Regions from separate parts of the Rhizobium sp. CNPSo 3670 genome, predicted to be linked through region 3. Evidence: predicted binding sites of a transcription regulator. Region 3 holds the regulator's gene; each other region holds the start of a gene.
The links. The regulator LexA, encoded in region 3, represses DNA repair genes until DNA is damaged. The targets are predictions, from matches to a motif close to TGTTCNNNNTGTGTTCNG.
Positions count from the first base shown of each region.

Region 1: the regulator LexA is predicted to act here: its motif matches at 2,804-2,821, upstream of recA (recombinase RecA).
Region 2: the regulator LexA is predicted to act here: its motif matches at 2,165-2,182, upstream of AC13QO_RS26745 (ImuA family protein).
Region 4: the regulator LexA is predicted to act here: its motif matches at 2,562-2,579, upstream of AC13QO_RS14760 (ImuA family protein).

Region 1 covers NZ_JBXSOL010000004.1:170,993-176,258, forward strand. The annotation lists gene alaS (alanine--tRNA ligase) at 1-1,445, opposite strand, end outside; gene recA (recombinase RecA) at 1,601-2,689, opposite strand; gene AC13QO_RS05605 (carbohydrate kinase family protein) at 2,919-3,863, shown strand; gene AC13QO_RS05610 (pseudouridine-5'-phosphate glycosidase) at 3,953-4,879, shown strand; gene cckA (cell cycle histidine kinase CckA) at 5,150-5,266, opposite strand, start outside.
Region 2 covers NZ_JBXSOL010000041.1:16,492-21,757, reverse strand. The annotation lists gene AC13QO_RS26750 (Y-family DNA polymerase) at 1-1,437, opposite strand, end outside; gene AC13QO_RS26745 (ImuA family protein) at 1,358-2,119, opposite strand; gene AC13QO_RS26740 (hypothetical protein) at 2,495-2,803, opposite strand; gene dinB (DNA polymerase IV) at 2,957-4,057, shown strand; gene AC13QO_RS26730 (exonuclease domain-containing protein) at 4,096-4,845, shown strand; partial or broken gene AC13QO_RS26725 (IS256 family transposase) at 4,994-5,266, opposite strand, start outside.
Region 3 covers NZ_JBXSOL010000011.1:40,106-45,371, reverse strand. The annotation lists gene eno (phosphopyruvate hydratase) at 1-350, opposite strand, end outside; gene kdsA (3-deoxy-8-phosphooctulonate synthase) at 492-1,337, opposite strand; gene AC13QO_RS13530 (VOC family protein) at 1,334-2,230, opposite strand; gene lexA (transcriptional repressor LexA) at 2,429-3,145, shown strand; gene AC13QO_RS13520 (ComEC/Rec2 family competence protein) at 3,126-5,266, opposite strand, start outside.
Region 4 covers NZ_JBXSOL010000012.1:91,949-97,214, reverse strand. The annotation lists gene AC13QO_RS14770 (error-prone DNA polymerase) at 1-322, opposite strand, end outside; gene AC13QO_RS14765 (Y-family DNA polymerase) at 322-1,836, opposite strand; gene AC13QO_RS14760 (ImuA family protein) at 1,757-2,518, opposite strand; gene AC13QO_RS14755 (hypothetical protein) at 2,692-2,958, shown strand; gene dinB (DNA polymerase IV) at 2,955-4,046, shown strand; gene AC13QO_RS14745 (SOS response-associated peptidase family protein) at 4,043-4,540, opposite strand; gene AC13QO_RS14740 (SOS response-associated peptidase family protein) at 4,597-5,187, shown strand.

The DNA.
Region 1 (5,266 bases), on a different contig from region 3:
GCCTTGGCTTCGTCGGCCACGGCACTGGCTTTGACGATCGCCTGCACCACGCCTTCAGCGCTCTCTGTGTCATAACCGAGGAACTCGGTTGCACCATACTTTTCCTTGAGCTCGAACCAGACGGTTTCGGTCGCCTTCTCGCCGGAGCCGGCCCAGTGCGACCGGGCTTCGGCCTTCTGGCGCTCCATGGCATCGGTGAAACCAGCTATGTCGACGCCGATCTCGCGAGCGCGCAGGGCGTCTTGCGTCAGGTCGAGCGGGAAGCCGTAGGTGTCGTAAAGCTTGAAGGCGGTCTCGCCATCCAGCATGTCGCCCTTGCCGAGATCAGCGGTCGCATCCGACAGCAGCGACAGGCCGCGCTCCAGCGTCTTGCGGAAGCGACCTTCTTCGAGCTTCAGCGTCTCCGAGATCAGCGCCTCGGCCCGCACGAGCTCCGGATAGGCGCGGCCCATCTCCTGCACCAGCGTCGGCAGCAGCTTATACATCAGCGGCTCCTTGGCGCCGAGAAGCTGGGCGTGCCGCATGGCGCGACGCATGATACGGCGCAGCACATAGCCGCGGCCCTCATTCGACGGCAGCACGCCATCGGCAATCAGGAAGGCCGAGGAACGCAGATGGTCGGCGATGACGCGGTGGCTGGCGCTGCCTTCCGCCTTGACTCCTATCGTATCCTCGATTGTGCCGGTCAGCGTGCGGAAAAGATCTGTATCGAAGACGCTCTGAACGCCCTGAAGGATGCAGGCCATGCGTTCCAGACCCATGCCGGTGTCGATCGACGGACGCGGCAGCGGATTGCGAACCCCCGGCTCGGTCTGCTCGAACTGCATGAAAACCAGGTTCCAGAATTCCAGGAACCGGTCGCCGTCTTCCTCAGGCGAACCGGGAGGGCCGCCCCAGACATTCTCGCCCTGGTCGATGAAGATTTCCGAGCAGGGTCCGCAGGGTCCGGTATCGCCCATCTGCCAGAAATTGTCGGAGGTCGGGATGCGGATGATCTTGTCGTCGGAGAAACCGGCGATCTTCTTCCACAAAGCCGCTGCTTCCTCGTCTTCGGAATAGACGGTCACCAGCAGGCGATGTTTCGGCAGGTCAAAGCCTTCGGTCACGAGCTTCCAGGCCAGCTCGATCGCATTCTCCTTGAAATAGTCGCCGAAGGAGAAATTGCCGAGCATCTCGAAGAAGGTCAGGTGACGCGCGGTATAGCCGACATTGTCGAGGTCGTTATGCTTGCCGCCGGCGCGCACGCATTTCTGCGAGGTTGTCGCGGTTGCATAAGGACGTTTTTCCAAGCCGGTGAAGACGTTCTTGAACTGCACCATGCCGGCATTGGTGAACATCAGCGTCGGGTCGTTGCGCGGCACGAGCGGACTGGACGGAACGATCTCGTGGCCGTTCTTCTTGAAATAGTCGAGGAAGGTCGACCGGATGTCGTTTACGCCGCTCATTCTATGCCCTTCAATGCTGCCGTAGGCAGATAAATTCAAATCCATCGGCTTTTAACGTTCGCCTCCGCCACTGTCCAGCCGACAAACAAAACCGGCCGCATTCTGATGAGGGAATGCGGCCGGCTGAGATTTCAAATCAAGTTCAAGCGCGAAAATTACATCTCAGCGGCAGCATCGCCGTCATCGGCATCCGGACCACCATTCTGCAGGAAACGATCGGCGATTAGGCCGGCATTCTGGCGCAGCGCCAGCTCGATCTCGCGGGCGAGATCCGGATTGTCACGCAGGAAGGTCTTGGCGTTTTCGCGACCCTGGCCGAGACGCTGGCTGTTATAGGAGAACCAGGCGCCCGACTTCTCGACGATGCCGGCCTTGACGCCGAGGTCGACGAGCTCGCCCGTCTTCGACACGCCTTCGCCGTACATGATGTCGAACTCGACCTGCTTGAAGGGGGGCGCCATCTTGTTCTTGACTACCTTGACGCGGGTCTGGTTGCCGACCACCTCTTCGCGCTCCTTGACCGAGCCGATGCGGCGAATGTCGAGGCGCACGGAGGCATAGAATTTCAGCGCATTGCCGCCGGTCGTCGTTTCCGGAGAACCGAACATGACGCCGATCTTCATGCGAATCTGGTTGATGAAGATCACCATGCAGTTCGACTTGGAGATCGACGCGGTCAGCTTGCGCAGCGCCTGGCTCATCAGGCGAGCCTGCATGCCCGGCAGGCTGTCGCCCATCTCGCCTTCGATTTCGGCGCGTGGCGTCAGCGCGGCGACCGAGTCGACGACGAGAACGTCGACGGCGCCGGAGCGCACCAGCGTGTCGGTGATTTCGAGCGCCTGCTCTCCGGTATCTGGCTGCGAGATCAGCAGATTCTGCAGATCGACGCCAAGCTTACGGGCATAGACTGGATCGAGCGCGTGTTCGGCATCGACGAAGGCGCAGATGCCGCCCTTCTTCTGCGATTCCGCAATGGTCTGCAGCGCAAGCGTTGTTTTGCCCGAGCTTTCCGGCCCATAGATTTCAATGATGCGGCCCTTCGGCAAGCCGCCAATTCCGAGCGCGATATCGAGACCAAGCGAGCCCGTCGAAACCGTCTCGATCTCGACGACGTTCTCGTTGGAGCCGAGTTTCATGATCGAGCCCTTGCCGAACGACCGCTCTATCTGTGAGAGTGCCGCTTCAAGCGCCTTGCTTTTGTCCACCGATTTGTCCTCTACCAGCCGCAATGTATTCTGAGACATCCGATCCACCTTTAGGTTATTGAAGCCGCTCAAGCAATGTCGAGTTTGTACCCTATTTGTTCCATTCCCGCAATAGGCGCACAAACATTTGAAAGAAAAAGGTAAAACGGTCCGTGTTCTACATTTGTTTTATCGATGCAAAGCAACGGCTTAGACCCTCTGCGCAAGCTTTGCTGCGGCCGGGCAATGAGCATCGATTCGCCCTTCGCACTTTATGATCCCGGGTAAGTTGATGAAAAAGATTCTCGTTCTCGGCGGTGCCCATATCGACAGGCGTGGCCGCATCTCCGGCGAAACGGCGCCAGGCGCCAGCAATCCCGGCACCTGGTTCGAGGAGCCGGGCGGCGGCGGTTTCAACGCAGCGCGTAACCTTGCAAGACTGGGTTTTCACGTGACGATGATCTCGCCGCGCGGCGGCGATCCCATCGGCGAAATGGTCGGCGAAGCTGCCGATTTCGCCGGAATCGACGACCGGCCCTTCGTCTTCCTCGACCGCAAGACACCGAGCTATACGGCGATCATCGAGAAGAACGGCGACCTCGTGATCGCCCTTGCCGACATGGATCTCTACCGTTTCTTCGTGCCGCGGCGCCTGTCCATCCGCTGGGTGCGCGAGGCCTTCGCCGCCCATGATTTCATTCTCGTCGACGCCAATCTGCCGGAAGAGACAATCGCGGCGATCGTCGCCAAGGCGAACTCCCTGGCCAAACCCGTTGCGGCCATCGCCATCTCGCCGGCCAAGGTGGTCCGGCTGAAACCCTGCATTAGGGATATCGATTATCTGTTCCTGAACGAGGCCGAAGCCGCCGCCGTTACCGGCTTGCAGCCGGAGGATTCGGGCGGTTGGCCGCCGCTCCTGAATGAGATCGGCATCAGAAACGCCGTCGTCACCCGCGGACGGCGCGAGCTCGTTGCGATTTGCAAAGACCGCGCCGTGGCGCTGCAGCCGCCAATCGCCGAAACCGTCGCCGATGTTACCGGCGCCGGCGATTCCCTTGCCGCCGGCACGCTCGCCGCCTTGATATCAGGCCTGCCGCTTGAGGAGGCCGTTCGCTACGGCGCGGCGGCGGCAGCGCTCACGGTGCAGTCACGGCACGCCGTCAACGAAAATCTGACTCCGAATCTCTTGAATGAGGCGCTTGCCCTTGTTCCCAAGGTCAGAATTCTGCATTGAAGCGGCTGAATTAAAGAGTTGAGCAAGATGCCGTTTCGAAAGCCGCCCACGCTTTTGGTATCATGCTCTGCCGATCACAGGATAAGACCATGACCAAGCCCATCTCCCCTCTTCTGCCGATCGCCTATTCGAAGGACGTCGCCAGCGCCAAGCAGCGCGGCGCACCACTGGTGGCGCTGGAATCGACCATCATCACCCATGGCATGCCCTATCCCGGCAATATCGAAATGGCGCGCAGCGTCGAGACGATCATTCGCGAACAGGGCGCGGTGCCGGCGACGATCGCGGTCATCCACGGCACCCTTCATATCGGCCTTGAAGCTGCGCAACTGGAGCAGCTTGCCAAGGCAAAGGAGGTCATGAAGGTGTCACGCGCCGATCTCGCCTTCGCAATCGCCGAACGGCGCACGGGCGCAACGACGGTTGCTGCGACGATGATCGCGGCGGCCCGCGCCGGCATTCGTGTCTTTGCCACAGGCGGCATCGGCGGCGTGCATCGCGGCGCTGAGGAAAGCTTCGATATATCAGCCGATCTTGAGGAATTGGCGCGCACCGGCGTTATCGTCGTCTGCGCCGGCGCCAAGGCGATCCTTGACATTCCAAAGACGCTTGAAGTGCTGGAGACCCGCGGCGTACCTGTCGTCACCTATGAGAGCGAAGAATTCCCCGCCTTCTGGTCGCGTTCATCAGGTATCCGCAGCCCGCTCTCGCTGAACAGCCCGGCGGCCATCGCCAATTTCCAGACGGTGCGCGAACAGCTCGGCATCGACGGCGGCATGCTCGTCGCCAATCCGGTGCCGGAAGCCGACGAAATCGCGCGTGAGGAGATGGAGATCTATATCGAGCGGGCGCTTGATAGTGCCGAACGCGACGAAATCAACGGCAAGGCGGTGACGCCCTATCTACTCTCGACCATTTTCGACCTGACGGACGGCCAGAGCCTGAAGACGAATATCGCGCTGGTGGAAAACAATGCGCGGCTTGCGGCAGAGATTGCCGTGGCGTTGGGTGAGTAATTGGTGGGTTCGTTTTATCGGCTTGAGGATTTTCAGAGAGGGTTGGCCGTGTGGCACCCCCCTCTGTCCTGCCGGACATCTCCCCCACTAGGGTGGAGATCGGCAAGAGGCCGGACCATCGTTCCCTCGCTACAGTAGCGGAACAATCATACGGCAGTTGTTTGAGGAATCCATCGCGCCCAGCCGATCTCCCCACCTGTGGGGGAGATGCCCGACAGGGCAGAGCGGGGTGCCACATAGTGTGCCTCTCCGCAAACCATTAAGCCGTAATCAGCTATCCAACGTTTCCTTCACCACCACGGCAAGCTGCTTCAGCGAGAACGGCTTCGGCAAAAATCCGAATTTCGCATCCGGCGGCAGATTGCGGGCGAAGGCGTCCTCGGCATA
Region 2 (5,266 bases), on a different contig from region 3:
GAAGCGTTCGCCGGTATCATCCTCGATGACGAAGTAGTCGCGAACGGCGATCCACTCGGAGCTGCGCTGCCACCATTCGCCAAAAATCCGCTCCGGCCCGTCTGCGCGCTTCACCCGGCGCCGCTTGCCGCGCCACGTAAAGGAGACCGGCGGATGATCGGGCAGAAGCGCGATCACCTCGATCAATTCAGGATGGGCCAGAAGCCGCGCCGGCCGCGGCCAGTGGAGCGGCCAGGTGGTGCCGATTTCGTCAGCCGTCGGCGCGATCCGCTGGACACTGCGCTCCGGGACGTCGCTTGCCACCGGTGCGACTCGGAAAATCCGCTGGCCGCCGCGGTTGCCAAGCACATCGATCAGCGGCGTCACGTCGGTCACCTGCTCTTCGATCAGCGAGGAGGCCGACTGCACTTCGACGAGCGGCTCGGCGATGACGGCCGCCAGGCTCAGCTTCTCGATGCCGAAGCCGGGCTCGATCCTCTCGATGCGATCGCGGAAGAGTTTCGTGAGCCAGGCGATATCGCGGACAGGTTTGGCCGTACCTGCCCGGAGCGACTGAAGCGTATTGTCGACGCGCTGGACGATGAGGTCGACGCGCCGCACACCAAGTCCCCGCTTCTCGAGCGCCTGACAGAGCTGCCGCACCAGGCGGTTGATGTATTTCTCAATCGTCTCCGGTGCGCCGATCGGTTCGGCAAAGGATTTTTGGACCTCAACGATATCAGCCGGGCGGATTGGATCGATCGGCTCGGCGAGGCGGCCGAACATCTGGTCGAGTCGCCGTCCCACCTCCGGGCCGAAGCGTAGCGTCAGCGGCGCCCTCGGCGTGGCGGCGAGATCGCCGACAGTGGCAAAGCCGAGAGTGCTGAGACTTGCAACGATTTCGGCCGGCAGCCGCAGCGACGACAGCGGCAAACGATTCACAGCCTTGGGGGTCGCTCCGCGCGGGACGATAACAGTCTCTCGACCGGTGGACCGAGCGAGCGCATGCGCCGCACCCCAGGTGTCGGCGATCGCCGCTCGCGCTGAAAGACCCCTCCCGCGGAAGCGGTTGACGAGACCGGAGAGCATCAGCTCCTCGCCACCCTGCAGATGGTCGGCGCCTTCCGTATCCATGACGATACCGTCAGGAGGATCCATGGCGACCACAGGAGAATATTGCGACAAGGCCCAGAGCGCCAGCCGTTCGAGGGTGGCCAAATCCGCCGCCGGATCGGCATCGATCATCATCAGTCCGTGGATCAGGGCCCGCGCCTTGGCGGCCGGCATGCCGACACGAAGGCCGAGCTTGATTGCTGCCTGGTCGGCCGCCGCAATCCAGCGCTTCGAACCGCTTCTGGCGACGATCACCAGCGGTGTTTCAACCGATAGCGAAGGATCGGCTCGTCTGATCCGGTCGGTTGGCAGTGTCGGAAGAAAGACAGATACGACCCTGGCCATCACATGCTCCGATAACGAATTCGCCTCCCTCTCCTGCTCTCACCCGCATCAGTTCCGCCAACCAGCGCGCCCGACCGACGCCTGGAACCGGCAGCGGCTCGGAGGGCAGTACCGAGATCCGCCAGCGCGTTGCGGCCGCCGTCGGCATGCCGAAGTCAGAAGCTTCCGTCTGGCGCCGCCAGCGCCGGATCACCAGGCCCAGCGTGCCAGACTTTTCAGCCGCCAACTGCAGCCGGCGTGAGGCTGTCATCGGCAGGCGCACCAGTTCGGCAACGACCGCGCCAAGCCCGCCATAGCGCAGCGCCTCCTCGAAGCTTGCGAGCACCGTCTCTTCCTTGTCGCACTCAACGAAGATAACGCGGTCCGGATGAAGCCCCACCTGGGCGAGTGCGGGAAAGAAGAGATCAAAGCGCGTCAGGCACCAGACAACCTTGCCGGTGGTGCGGGCAGCGATGCCGCCGATGAAGAGGGCAGCAGCAGCCCCGTCAATCGCGCCATTGCCGCCGCCAGCCACCTCATGCAATGCCCCAGAAGTGAGGCCACCGCCCGGCAGCTGCGCATCAATCTCGCCGACGCCGAACGGCAGGACTGTGCGATTGCGCAGACCGCTCCCTTCCAGGCTGGCGATTTTCTCGCGCAACTCGTCGAGAACGGCGTTCGAAGTGGCGACGGCTATGGTCATGATCTCCTTTACGGCAACCCGTTTTCGGCTTGAGATGGTGAACTGCGTTCTTTATTTGTTCTCAAAGCGGAAATGAGTCAATGCGCATGTGGCGCGTGGAAGTTGCGCGAGAGTGGCCATCGAAGAAATCCGCGAAGGGATTCAATTTGATGGCAGGAATGGGAATTTTTTCGCATGACGCGACAGGAGCTCGCCGGCTGGATCCAGGTTGAAAGCCTGTGGGCGCCGGTCTTCATGACAAGCCATCTCCGTCGTCGCCCATGGAATTGCGGTCACACCCGTCATGCGCTGGATCGACCGCGAACGTGGCGTCGACAGAATGCGACCGATGCAGGGCCGGGGGGAACGGATGGTGACGGCTCAAAACGCTAGAGATCAGCGTCCGGAAACCCGGATCGCGCCAACGTCACCGAACGTCCGCTGAACCGCGGGGATCATGCTGGAATTGATATCGACGGAAACTTCGATCTCTCCTTCAAGCGGAGCATCGCTGCGCGCACTACCATCATGAGAGGCGTCCCCGCCGGAGGGAGCAGAGCCGGCGGTATTCATCGCGGAGGCCGACTGGACGAAGATGTCCGGTCGGGCAATGCCATGCTGCTGGACGAGATGTTCCACCGCAAGGTCGGCAGTCACACGCGTTTCGAAAACTGCTGTGATGGTCGTGGTGCTGTCTTCGGCCATAGGTCAATCTCCACTTCGCTAGGGTTATCGATCAAACGCCTGAAGAAGCGAGGAGTTTCCCTCGGCAGATGCAGGAGATGCGGGTGAGGACTTGGATGCGTCGTCGGCAGCTGCTATGTTCCTGTTTCGTTTTCGCCAGTGACACCAAATGCCATGGATCTCACCGCCGTCTCAACCGTCAGAAAAATCATTCATGTCGACATGGATGCCTTCTACGCGTCTGTCGAGCAGCGCGACAATCCGGAACTGCGTGGCAAACCCTTGGCTGTTGGCGGAGCGGCCGCCCGGGGCGTTGTTGCAGCAGCAAGCTACGAAGCCCGCGAGTTTGGTGTGCGCTCAGCCATGTCCTCGGTCACGGCAGCTCGAAAGTGTCCTGACCTGATTTTCGTGAACCCGAGGTTCGAGGTCTATCGCGCCGTCTCCCAGCAGATCCGCGATATCTTTGCGGAATACACGCCGCTGATCGAACCTTTGTCGCTCGACGAAGCCTATCTCGACGTCACCGAAAACCTCAAGGGCATGTCGATCGCCACCGAGATCGCGCTGGAAATCCGTGCCAAGATCAAGGCGGTCACCGGACTGAATGCTTCCGCCGGTATCTCTTACAACAAGTTCCTCGCCAAGATGGCGTCCGACCTCAACAAGCCCAATGGCCAAGCAGTCATCACGCCGAAGAACGGGCCAGCTTTCGTCGAGCAGCTGGCGGTCAAGAAATTCCATGGCGTCGGCCCGGCCACAGCGGAGAAGATGCTCCGCCTGGGTATCGAGACCGGTGCGGATCTGAGGGCAAAGTCCCTACAGTTTCTCGTCGAGCATTTCGGGAAGTCTGGGCCGTACTTCTATGGCATTGCACGGGGCATCGATGAGCGGCAGGTCCAGCCGGACCGAGTGCGGAAGTCGGTCGGCGCCGAGGACACATTTGCGGTCGATATCAGCGACCTTGACCTTGCGACAAACGAACTCCGGCCACTTGCGGAAAAGGTCTGGTCCTACTGCCAGGCCAAGGGCTTCAGCGGCAAGACGGTGACTGTGAAGATAAAGCACTCCGATTTCACCCAAGCGACGCGGAGCAGGACAACTGCCCTCCCTTATGCAGGTGTCGGCGATATTCTCGCTGCCGCCAATGCCCTGCTGGCGGGTGTCTATCCGTTCAAGCTCCCGGTTCGGCTCCTTGGCGTGACACTGTCGTCGCTCACCAATGACAAGAAGGCGGCCGAAAGCGAGGAACAACCGCAGCTCGGCTTGGGTTTTTGATTAGAGGAAGCTGGAGCAGATCAAGGGTCAAAGCCGCAATGTTCCCATCCTGTATTCGAGTTATCGACCTGGAAACCGCTGGCAACGGGCCGAGCGATGTCTGCGAGATCGGGTGGCAGGACGTCGTTCAAGGCGAGGATGGCGGGTGGGAAGTTTCTGGGGAGCGCGGCGCGCTTCTGGTCAATCCTGGAAAGCCGATTTCGCCCGACACGATGGCAATACATCATATCCAGGATTGGGAGGTTACTGGGGCGCCACTCTGGAAAGAAGCAGCGCCAAGCATCTTGCGGCCACCGCACCCAATCGTCGCCCTTGCCGCCCACCGCGCCGCGTTCGAGCAACGCTATTGCACGCCGAGACTGGCCGCTGGTACTCCATGGATCTGTACTTGGAAATGCGCATTGCGTGTCTGGCCGGAGCTGCCAAGGTTTTCGAACCAGATGCTCCGTTATCTGCGAAGGCCGGAAGGTTTGATCCACGAGATCGGCCTTCCCGCCCATCGAGCCATGCCCGATGCCTATGTCACCGCCCACCATCTGCGCGACGAGCTAAATGCCGCTTCCCTGGATGAACTTCTGCTCTGGAGTTCTCAGCCCGGCCTGCTGCCACGAGTGCCGGCCGGTCCAGACCGGGGCAAGAGCTGGGATCGTCTTAGCACAGAGGCGCTCATTGCTTTCCTGAGCGACCGCGATACGGATGTCCGCTTCAGCGCCGAGACGGAGCTGCGGCGGCGAGGGGAAACGGAAACGCGCCGATCGGACACTCCTGCACAGCAGACACTTCTGTGACCGATTTGACTTTACTTGGCCAGCCTGGACCGCCAATTTGAAGACACGCCATCCGATGATACTCACGGCCCGAATTGTGGAGCATGACCTCGTTCCATTCGATCTGCTTCGCCAGAAACATTTTCCGCCAGAGCGGAATTTCCTATAAGATGCCGACAACGTCGGTTCGGCGCTTGATCTCGCCGTTCAGTCGCTCGATAGGGTTGGTGCTGTGCAGCTTCGTCCAGTGCTGACGAGGAAAGGTCATGTAGGCCAGCACGTCTTCTTCGGCACTGTCCATGAGGGTGGCAAGCTTCGGTACTTTAGGCCTGATCTGATCGGCGACATTGCGCCATTGCTGGCTGGCGGCCTCTGGTGTGTCCTGGGCAAATGCCGTGGCGATGAAGGCGGAGACCACCCGTCGACCGCTCTTTCCGGCATG
Region 3 (5,266 bases):
ACGGCGAGCGAGACGCCAAGGATGGCGTTGGCGCCGAGGCGCGACTTGTTCGGGGTGCCATCGAGCTCGATCATGATGTTGTCGATCTGGATCTGATTTTCGGCGTCGATGCCGCCGATCGCGTCGAAGATCTCGGTGTTGGCGGCCTCGACCGCCTTTTCGACGCCCTTGCCGAGGTAGCGCTTGCCGCCGTCGCGCAGCTCGACCGCCTCATGTGCGCCCGTCGAGGCGCCCGAGGGAACGGCCGCGCGGCCCATGCTGCCGTCTTCGAGATAGACGTCGACTTCGACGGTGGGGTTGCCACGGCTATCGAGGATCTCGCGGGCGATGATATCGGTGATTGCAGTCATGGGTTCTTCCTGCTCGGTGGGTGATAAGTCGTTCGAAGCCTGTCATAATCGAAGGCGTACAAATTACAATGGCGCAATTTTCCGCCTTCGAAGGTGTATGGCATCGTGGCCTAGACCACGATCATGTCAGCCTGTTGAACGTTAGGCCTTGGCGATCGCATCGAAGGCAAGCAACTTCTCGAGCAGTCGCGGCATGTCCTTGAGATAGACCATGTTCGGCCCGTCGGACGGTGCATTGTCGGGATCCTGATGGGTTTCGACGAAGACGCCGGCAATTCCCGTCGCCACTGCCGCGCGCGCCAGCGTTTCCACGAACTCGCGCTGGCCGCCGGAGGAATCGCCCTGCCCGCCCGGCTGCGCCACGGAATGGGTGGCGTCAAAAATGACGGGAGCCCCCATCGCCGCCATGATCGGCAGCGAACGCATGTCGGAAACCAGCGTATTGTAACCGAAGGAGGCACCGCGCTCGCACAAGAGCACATTCGGATTGCCGCTGGCGTTGAGCTTCTTCAGAACGTTCTTCATATCCCAAGGGGCGAGGAACTGGCCCTTCTTGACATTGACGGCGCGGCCGGTCCTAGCGGCGGCGATCAGAAGGTCGGTCTGACGGCAGAGGAAGGCCGGGATCTGCAGGACATCAACCACCTTGGCCACCTCGGCGCATTGCTCGGCCGTATGGACGTCGGTTACGACGGGAAAGCCGAATTCCTTCTTGAGGTCGGCAAAGACCTCCATGCCCTTTTCCAGGCCGATGCCGCGTTCAGCCGAGAGCGAGGTACGGTTCGCCTTGTCGAAGGAGCTCTTGTAGACGAGGCCAATGCCGAGCTTGCCGCAAAGCTCCTTCAGCGTGCCGGCGACCATGAAGGCGTGATCCCGGCTCTCCATTTGGCATGGACCGGCGATCAGCGACAAGCGGCCAGTATTGGAAAAAGTGACCTGGCCTTCGCCTTCGCCGATCCTGACTTCGGAATTCGTGTCGGTGCTCATCGTGTTTCCTCGAAGGCGAAGAGCGCACCCTGCCCGGGCGTGGGCTTCACCAGAATGCGATTGTTCTTGCGTGTGAATGTGATCCCGTTAGCACCCAAATGCGCTTCTGTCACGGCAAGATCGATGACGGTGAAGAGGATTGCCCGCCCCCGCAGGCCGCGATCGGCTGATGAGACAGCGGTTTCGAAATAGGCCTCCAGCCCTTCCGGCGTCATCAAGCTGATCTTTGCATTCGATGCCGCGATATTCATGCCGAAACCGGTTTTCTCCACCGCCGCCTGCCCAATCGCGAGCCCGACGAAGGCGGCGAATGCCGCCGGGTCCGGTGCACAAAGTGCGATCTCGGCAATGCCGATCACGCCATTGGCGTGCGTCTCCAGCGCGGCGCGATCTGTAGGGAACGAATTGATGCGCTGGCAAGTAAAGAGAAAGAAATCGGGGGCGCGCAAATCAGCTGCAAAGGCCAGCTTAAAGCTGCCGACGCTCTCCGAACCGTCCGGCATCCGCATCGGCCGGCTGAACTGCAACATCTCACCGGCGCTCGCGCCGTTGCTGACGAAGCGCTTATGATCGAGGTCGGCATCCTCGCTGAGGAAGGCCAGCGCAGAAAGTCCCTCCTCGCCGCAGCGGAAACGGAAGGCGCGATTGCGGGCGATGAAGACGTTGCCCTGGCGGGCTGCTGCCTCGCTCTCGTCGACACTCGCCACGCCAAGCGGCTCCAGATAGGTCTTGTCGGCGAAAAAGACGCAGGCATTCTCCGTTCCGAAGGGATGGCCCCCATCGGCGGCGACGGTGAAACCGAGCTTGCCGAGCCTTTCACGCGCCAGATCGATATTGACCACGGGCAGCACGACATGATCCAGCGGGTGCGACCTGGCGGAACGCGCGTTCATGAATATCCCTCCTGAAACCGGCAAGAGATGTGCGACAGCATCTCCCTCAATGCAAGACATGTGCGCCAATCCAGCAAATGAAAATAAAAATCTCCGCGAGTTGACGTGAACTTTTACGGAAATTTAGCTACTTGCGGAACACATATGGAACATATAGTGTCCGTTCTGGATTTGTTTCAATCACGGGGTCTGACGTCGATGCTCACGCGCAAACAACAGGAGCTTCTCCTTTTCATCCATGAGCGCATGAAGGAATCCGGCGTTCCTCCCTCTTTCGACGAAATGAAGGATGCCCTGGATCTCGCCTCGAAATCCGGCATTCACCGCCTGATCACGGCGCTTGAGGAACGCGGCTTCATTCGCCGCCTACCGAACCGCGCCCGGGCGCTCGAGGTGATCAAGCTTCCGGAGGCCTATAACCCCAGTCTTCAGCGTCGCGGTTTTTCGCCGAGCGTCATCGAGGGCAGCCTCGGCAAGCCCCAGCCGGTCGCCGCCCCCGCTGCGCCAAAGCCGATCGCCGACAATGGCAATTCCGTCTCCGTGCCGGTCATGGGACGTATCGCCGCCGGCGTTCCGATCTCGGCGATCCAGAACAACACCCACGACATCGTCGTTCCCGCAGATATGCTCGGCTCCGGTGAGCACTATGCGCTGGAGGTCAAAGGCGATTCGATGATCGACGCCGGCATCTTCGACGGCGACACCGTGATCATTCGCAACGGCAGTACCGCCAGTCCCGGCGATATCGTCGTTGCCCTCGTCGATGACGAGGAAGCAACGCTGAAGCGTTTCCGCCGCAAGGGCGCCTCGATCGCGCTCGAGGCCGCCAACCCGGCTTATGAGACCCGCATCTTCGGGCCCGACCGCGTGAAGGTGCAGGGTAAGCTCGTCGGCCTCATCCGTCGCTATCACTGACGCCGGATGGGCTGGAATCGGTAAAACGATCATTGCGCCAATCATAGGCGCGATGGCGCATCCATGGTCGCGACAAAGCATCGAAGGCGGTGGTGACCTCCAGGGCGGCATCGGCGAAACGCAATTCGAGCGAGCCGGTCCTACGCAGCGTCTCGCCGGTGAAAAGCGTGCCACCTGAACGGCAGCGGTTGAAACGCAGACGGACCGACGTCACGACGATATCGGCCGTATCGCAGGCCGGGCCGAGATAGGCGGCATTGTCGATAACGGTGACGATATGGCCATTGCCAAGTCTTGATGTGCACCAAGCCTTCTTGACGCAGGAAAAACGGTTTGCTTCACCGCCTGCTGCGGCTACCCGCATCGCCGCACTCGCTTCGTTCTGCTGATCGCGGGAAAGCCCGACACGGCGGCCTTCTCCTTCCGGCGGGATGGCCGGACCATCCAGCATCGTCGGCGGATCATGTGTCGGCAGCACCAGCGCTCTCTGCCACTGGTCGAATATGAAATCCGGCGGGTTTTCACGGTTGGAAGCTATTGCCTCAGCCGCGACGACCGCAACCAGACTGCCATCCTCCGAAATCACCAGATCCGGCGGCCGGGGGACCGGCAGAAGCAGCACGATGAGCGTCGAGATGGCGATGATCGATGTGCCGACGTGGCGCAGCCGAGTTCGCAGTAGCGTCAGCAGCAGAAAGCCTGCCACCGCCACTGCGAAATACCAGCCGGGCAAGCGGCCGATGCCGATATCACCGCCCCAGCCGGACACCGTCTTGGCAACCGCAATCACCAGATCGAGGCCGAATCCGACGACCTTCCAGAGCGGAGCGTCCAGACCGAAAGGCATGAGCAACATCGCCAACAATCCGGCCGGCATGACGATGAAGGAGATAATCGGCATCGTCGCAAGGTTTGCCGGCAGGCCGTAAGCCGTCAGGCGATGAAAATGCTCGATCGAAAACAATGCGGTGGAAAAGCCGCCGATCAGCGAGGTCAGGAAGACGCCGCCGAAGAAACCGGCGACGGCAGCCACCGGCCTCATGATCGGCAGTTTCAGAAAAGCGTTTTCGCGGACACGCCTGTCCTTCCACAACTGATAGCCCGATACCAAGGCCAATGTGGCGGCAAAGGACATCTGAAAGCTCGGTCCCAATACTTCCGAAGGTGAAATGGCGATGATGATGAGCGCGGAGAGAACGACATTGCGCAGGCTGATCGACGGCCTGTCGAAGAAGACGGCAATCAGCATGATGGCCATCATGATAAAGGCGCGCTCGGCCGAAACCCCGAAACCGGAGATCAGGTAATAGGCGGTGACGGCGATGAGCGCGCCGGCAGCGGCGATCTTCTTTGTCGGATAGGCTTGGGCGACGCCGGGAAAGAGGCTGAGCAGCATCCGAAAGCCGACGAAGAAGATGCCGGCCGACAGCGCCATGTTGAGGCCCGAGATCGCGACGATATGGGCAAGGCCGGACTGGCGCAGCGCCTCCGTCGTCGCGTGCGATATGGCGCGCCGTTCATCCGTCACCAGGGCAGCGGCAAAGGCGCCGGTATCACCGGGCAGGATCGATCTTATGCGGTCGCCGATGCTGCTGCGCAGCTGGTAGAGCCATTCGAGCAGGGCGTCCGCCGTCGACCTGACCGCCTGCGGGCCTGCCTCCAAGTCGAGTTTCTCCGGCGCACCATAGAAGAAACCGTTGGCGCCGATGCCGTCGAAATAGGCACCGAAGGAGAAGTCGTTGAGCGCGGGAAGTGCGGGGCCCGCCGGCGGCGTCAGACGTGCCTTGCCGGTGATGATGTCGCCGATCTCGAAAGGCGCATCGGCGCCCCGGACGATCGCGGTGATGCGTCTCGGCGGCCGTTTCAGCTCCGGCGCCTCGGTGCCGGCGACGGCAAGAATGTAGCGCCAGCGCCCGCGCCCGTCGCCTTCCCGCCGTTCGACGCGGCCAGTCACCGTCGTCGTCACGGATGAATCGAGGATCACCGTCGAAGCCCGCCAGCTCTCGAACTGAGCTGAGAGCATGCCGCCGGCGAAAAGTGCCAGCGCCATGAAACTTGCGCGCAAGGCCGGTCGGCTGGGATCGGTGAGGAAAACCGCGGCCGCCGACACCAGCAGGCAGA
Region 4 (5,266 bases), on a different contig from region 3:
GCTGCAGGATGCACTTTGCCTTCCCGCCCCTGCCCTTGCCCAAGGTCAGCAGCCGTGTCAGCCGCGAATAAGCGGCACGATCGGTGGGATAGACGAGGATCGACATGCCGTCGGCGAGATCGAGCCGGCAGCCGACGATGAGCCGCAGGCCGGTGGCGCGCGAGGCTTCCAGTGCCCGGACGATGCCGGCCAGGCTGTTGCGGTCGACGACCCCGAGCGCCTCGATACCCATGAGCCTGGCGGTCGCAAACAGTTCCTCGGCCGAGCTTGCGCCGCGGAGGAATGAGAAATGGGTGGTGACCTGCAGTTCGGCGTAGCGCATCAGGCAAACACCCCGTGCAGGAACCATTTGTGCGAGCCGGTGTCTGCGTCGACGCCATCGCCTGATCGGAAAATCCAGAAACGCTCGCCGGCATCATCCTCGACGACGAAGTAGTCGCGCACCGCAACCCATTCGGAGCGGCGTTGCCACCATTCCCCGAAGATGCGCTCCGGCCCGTCGGCGCGTTTCACCGGGCGCCGCTTGCCGCGCCAGGTAAAAGAGACCGGCGGGTGATCCGGCAGAAGGGCAATCACCTCGATCGCTTCCGGGTGTGGCAAGAGCCGCGACGGCCGCGGCCAATGCAGCGGCCAGGTAGCACCGATCTCGTCGGCAGTCGGCGCGATCCGCTGCACGCTGCGCTCGGGCACATCGCTCGCCACCGGCGCCACGCGAAAAATCCGCTGGCCGCCGCGATTGCCAAGCACGTCGATGAGCGGCGTCACATCGGTCACCTGCTCGTCAATCAGCGACGAGGCGGACTGAGTTTCCGTCAGCGGTTCGGCGATAATGGCGGTCAGGCTCAGCTTTTCGATGCCGAAGCCAGGTTCGATCCTTTCCATGCGATCGCGGAAGAGCTTTGTCAGCCAGGCGATGTCTCGAACCGGCTTTGCCGTTCCGGCCCGAAGCGCCTGAATTGTGTTGTCGACGCGGTGGACGATGAGATCGGCGCGCCGAACGCCAAGTCCGCGCTTCTCGAGCTCCAGACAGAGCTGCCGCACCAGGCGGCTCACATATTTCTCGATGGTCTCCGGTGCACCGATCGGTTCGGCAAAGGCTTTTTGGACCTCGACGAGGTCGGCCGGCCGGATCGGGTCGATCGGCTCGGCGAGCCGGCCGAACATCTGGTCGAGGCGCCGTCCGACCTCCGGTCCGAAACGTAGCGTCAGCGGCGCCCGCGGCGTGGCAGCGAGATCACCGACAGTGGCGAAGCCGAGCGTGCGGAGACTTGCGACCGTCTCGGCCGGCAGCCGCAGCGAGGAGAGCGGCAAACGGTTGACGGCTTTGGCGGTATTGCCACGCGAGATGATGATCGTCTCGCGATCGGTGGACCGGGCGAGCGCATGTGCGGCACCCCAGCTGTCGGCGATCGCCGCTCGCGCCGCAAGACCGCGGCTGCGGAAGCGGTTGACGAGGCCAGACAGCATGAGGTCTTCGCCGCCCTGCAGATGGTCGGCGCCTTCCGTGTCCATGACAATGCCGTCGGGAGGGTCCAAGGCGACGACGGGTGAATATTGCGACAAGGCCCAGAGCGTCAGCCGTTCAAGCGTGGCGAGGTCGGCCGTCGGATCAGCATCGATCATCGTCAGCCCCTGGACCAGCGCTTGCGCCTTGGCGGCTGGCATGCCGACACGAAGGCCGAGTTTGAGCGCTGCCCGGTCGGCCGCCGAAACCCATCGCTTCGAGCCGCTCCTGGCGATCACCACGAGCGGTTTGTCAGGAGACAACGAAGGATCGGCGCGCCTGATCCTGTCGGTCGGCAGTGTCGGAAGAAAGACAGATACGACCCTGGCCATCACATGCTCCGATAATGAATTCTCCTCCCTCTCCTGCCCTCACCCGCATCAGCTCCGCCAGCCACCGCGCGCGTCCGATGCCCGGCACGGGAAGCGGTTCGGAGGGCAATACCGAGATCCGCCAGCGGGTTACAGCTGCCGTCGGCATGCCGAAATCGGAGGCTTCTGTCTGGCGCCGCCAGCGGCGGATCACCAGGCCCAATGTGCCGGACTTTTCCGCCGCAAGCTGCAGCCGGCGCGATGCCGTCATCGGCAGGCGCACCAGCTCGGCGACGACGGCGCCGAGGCCGCCATAGCGTAACGCCTCCTCGAAGCTTGCCAGCACCGTCTCTTCCTTGTCGCACTCGACGAAGATGACGCGGTCGGCGTGAAGCCCAATCTGGGCGAGCGCTGGAAAGAACAGATCGAAGCGCGTCAGGCACCAGACCACCTTGCCGGTGGTGCGGGCGGCGATGCCGCCGATGAAGAGTGCCGCGGCCGCCCCATCGATCGCGCCATTTCCGCCGCCGGCAACTTCATGCAGCGCGCCATAGGCGAGCCCTCCTCCCGGCAACTGCGCATCGATCTCGCCAACCCCGAAAGGCAGGACGCTGCGATGGCGCAGACCGGTCCCTTCCAGGCTGGCGATTTTCTCGCGCAACTCGTCAAGGACGGCATTCGACGTGGCGACTGATGTGGTCATGATCTCCTTCACGGCACCCGTTTTGACTTGAGAAAATGCAGTTTGTTCTTTATTTGTTCTCAAAGCAAAAACGAGTCAATGCACGCCCGACGCGCTCAAGTTGAGCGCGGGCGCGGGCCAGACAGATTCCATGAACGGATTCAATCCGATGGCCGAATTAGGAATTTTTTCGCATGGCCAGACCCGGCCCGTTGAGTGATGTGAGACTGAAGGATTATCGTGAGCCGGTTATCGAATTCAGCTGTGGCCGATGTGACCGCCATGGCACGCTCGCGCGCAAGCTGTTGGTGAAGGCGTTCGGCGCCGGTGTGAGCTTCGCGGTACTCCGCCGGCGAATGGCCATGGGCCGCGAACGCCTGCAAACGCCGGAGGGTGACAAATGCGGCGCGCACTTCCCATGTTTGGGCGACACGGATGGTCCTGATGAAAGCCAGTCATGACAAACGATGAAGGTCACGAGCGGCCGCGCAAGATCATCCATGTCGATATGGATGCCTATTACGCGTCGGTCGAGCAGCGCGATAACCCGGAATTGCGCGGCAAGCCGATTGCCGTCGGCGGATCGGCGGCCCGCGGCGTGGTGGCGGCGGCGAGCTACGAAGCGCGAGCCTATGGTGTCCACTCCGCGATGCCGTCGGTGACTGCCAAGCGCAAATGCCCGGATCTGATCTTCGTGCCGCCGCGCTTCGATGTCTACAAGGCGGTGTCGCAGCAGATCCGCGCGATCTTCGCCGAATACACGGCCGTCATCGAGCCGCTATCGCTCGATGAGGCCTATCTCGACGTCACGCATAATCTCAAGGGGATGGAGATCGCCACCGAGATCGCGCTGGAGATCCGAGCCAGGATCAAGCAGGTCACCGGCCTCAATGCCTCGGCCGGGATTTCCTACAATAAGTTCCTCGCCAAGATGGCGAGCGACCTCAACAAGCCCAACGGCCAGGCCGTCATCACGCCGAAGAACGGGCCAGCCTTCGTCGAAGCCCTCCCCGTCAAGAAATTCCACGGGGTCGGCCCCGCGACGGCCGAAAAGATGCACCGGCTCGGGATCGACACCGGCGGCGATCTAAAGCAGCAGACCCTCGAATTCCTGGTGGAGCATTTCGGGAAGTCCGGACCCTATTTCTATGGCATTGCCCGCGGCATCGACGAGCGCCAAGTCAAGCCGAACCGAGTGCGCAAATCCGTCGGCGCCGAGGATACGTTTTCGCAGGACCTCCATGCCTACGACCCGGCCCGCGAAGGGCTTCAGCCGCTGATCGAAAAAGTGTGGGGCTATTGCGAGGCCAACGGCATCGGCGCCAAGACGGTGACGCTGAAGGTCAAATATGCCGACTTCAACCAGATCACCCGCAGCAAGACGGTCGCGGCACCGCTGGCTGATATCACCGACCTGGAGGAGATCGTCAGCCTGCTGCTGGCACCGATCTTTCCGCCCCGAAAGGGCATCCGCCTGCTCGGCGTCACGCTATCGTCGCTGGAGCGGCGGGTCTCCGGAACGGAGCCGCAGCTGCGGCTTGCGCTTTAGACCGCCAGCATCGGCCGGGCAGGAGCGCCGGCGTGGCGTTTGACGCGGAACGTCCCCGCCGGCAGTGGCCGCAGGATTTCGTCTTGGGCGACAAGTCCGTCCAGCCAGGCCATACGTTGGTCGCGTGTCAGCACCGCCATCTGCCGGTCGTGGAACGGCGCGATATCGGCGTTGGCCTCGATTGTCAGGATGGCATAGGCCTCCGGCCAATCGTCGGCAGCCGGCCGCCAAATCCCCGCGAAATAGAACCAGTCGCCGTTGGCGAGCGAAAAGCTGAAGCTCCTATGGCGAAACTCCGAGGCGGGGACCAGGCAGCGGTGGGTCGGAAAGGTCCGTCCTTCCGATCGGACGACATTGACGGCGCGCGGACTGCCGTCGCGGGGACGCAGCCCCCATGGCAGTTCCACCATCTCCACATCGCCGTCATGGCGCCTTATGATGACGCGGCGCTCGTCGAGCGGGGCGTCAGACTGGAAAACCTTCGCGCTCATCATAGATAGAACATATCAGGAACGATTTTTCGAAGCAACCAACCTGTCATGGGGGACGCATGTGCAATGATTATCGGCTGATGGTGGACGCTGCTTCGATCGCGAAGGACTTCGCCGATCTGAAGATCAAGATCCGCTTTGGTGAAGGCATACCGAACCTCGAAGCGCGTGAGGACATCAAGATCACCGATATAGGCCCCATCGTCAGGACGATCGATGGAGCCCGCGATAATGCCGAGCTCGTGCAGCGGCGCTGGAGTTGGCCGGGACCGAACAAGCGGCCGGTGTATAATTTCCGGTCGGAAGGTCGCGAGTTCACATCCAATCGCTGCCTGATCATTGCCGATGGCTTTTACGAGTTCACGGATCCAAAGGACCCGAAAAAGAAGCGCAAGGACAAGTGGCTGTTCACGAAGAAGGATGAACCGATCTTCTGCATCGCCGGCATCTGGGGAGAAACCCCGGAGATCGGCCAAGCCTTCACCATGCTGACGATGGAGCCTGGGCCCGACATCGCGCCATACCACGATCGGCAGATCGTCATCCTCGAGCGCAACGCATGGGCCGACTGGCTCGATCCGACCGTTTCGGCAAAGTCGTTGATCAGGCCGCTTGCCGTAGGCACCCTCTTGGTGGAGCAGGTCGGCTAAAACGACGCCTCCGAGCAGGCTCCTAACCAGCCATCGATCGTGGCTATGTTCGAACATAACTACCATGCGTTCAGGGAAC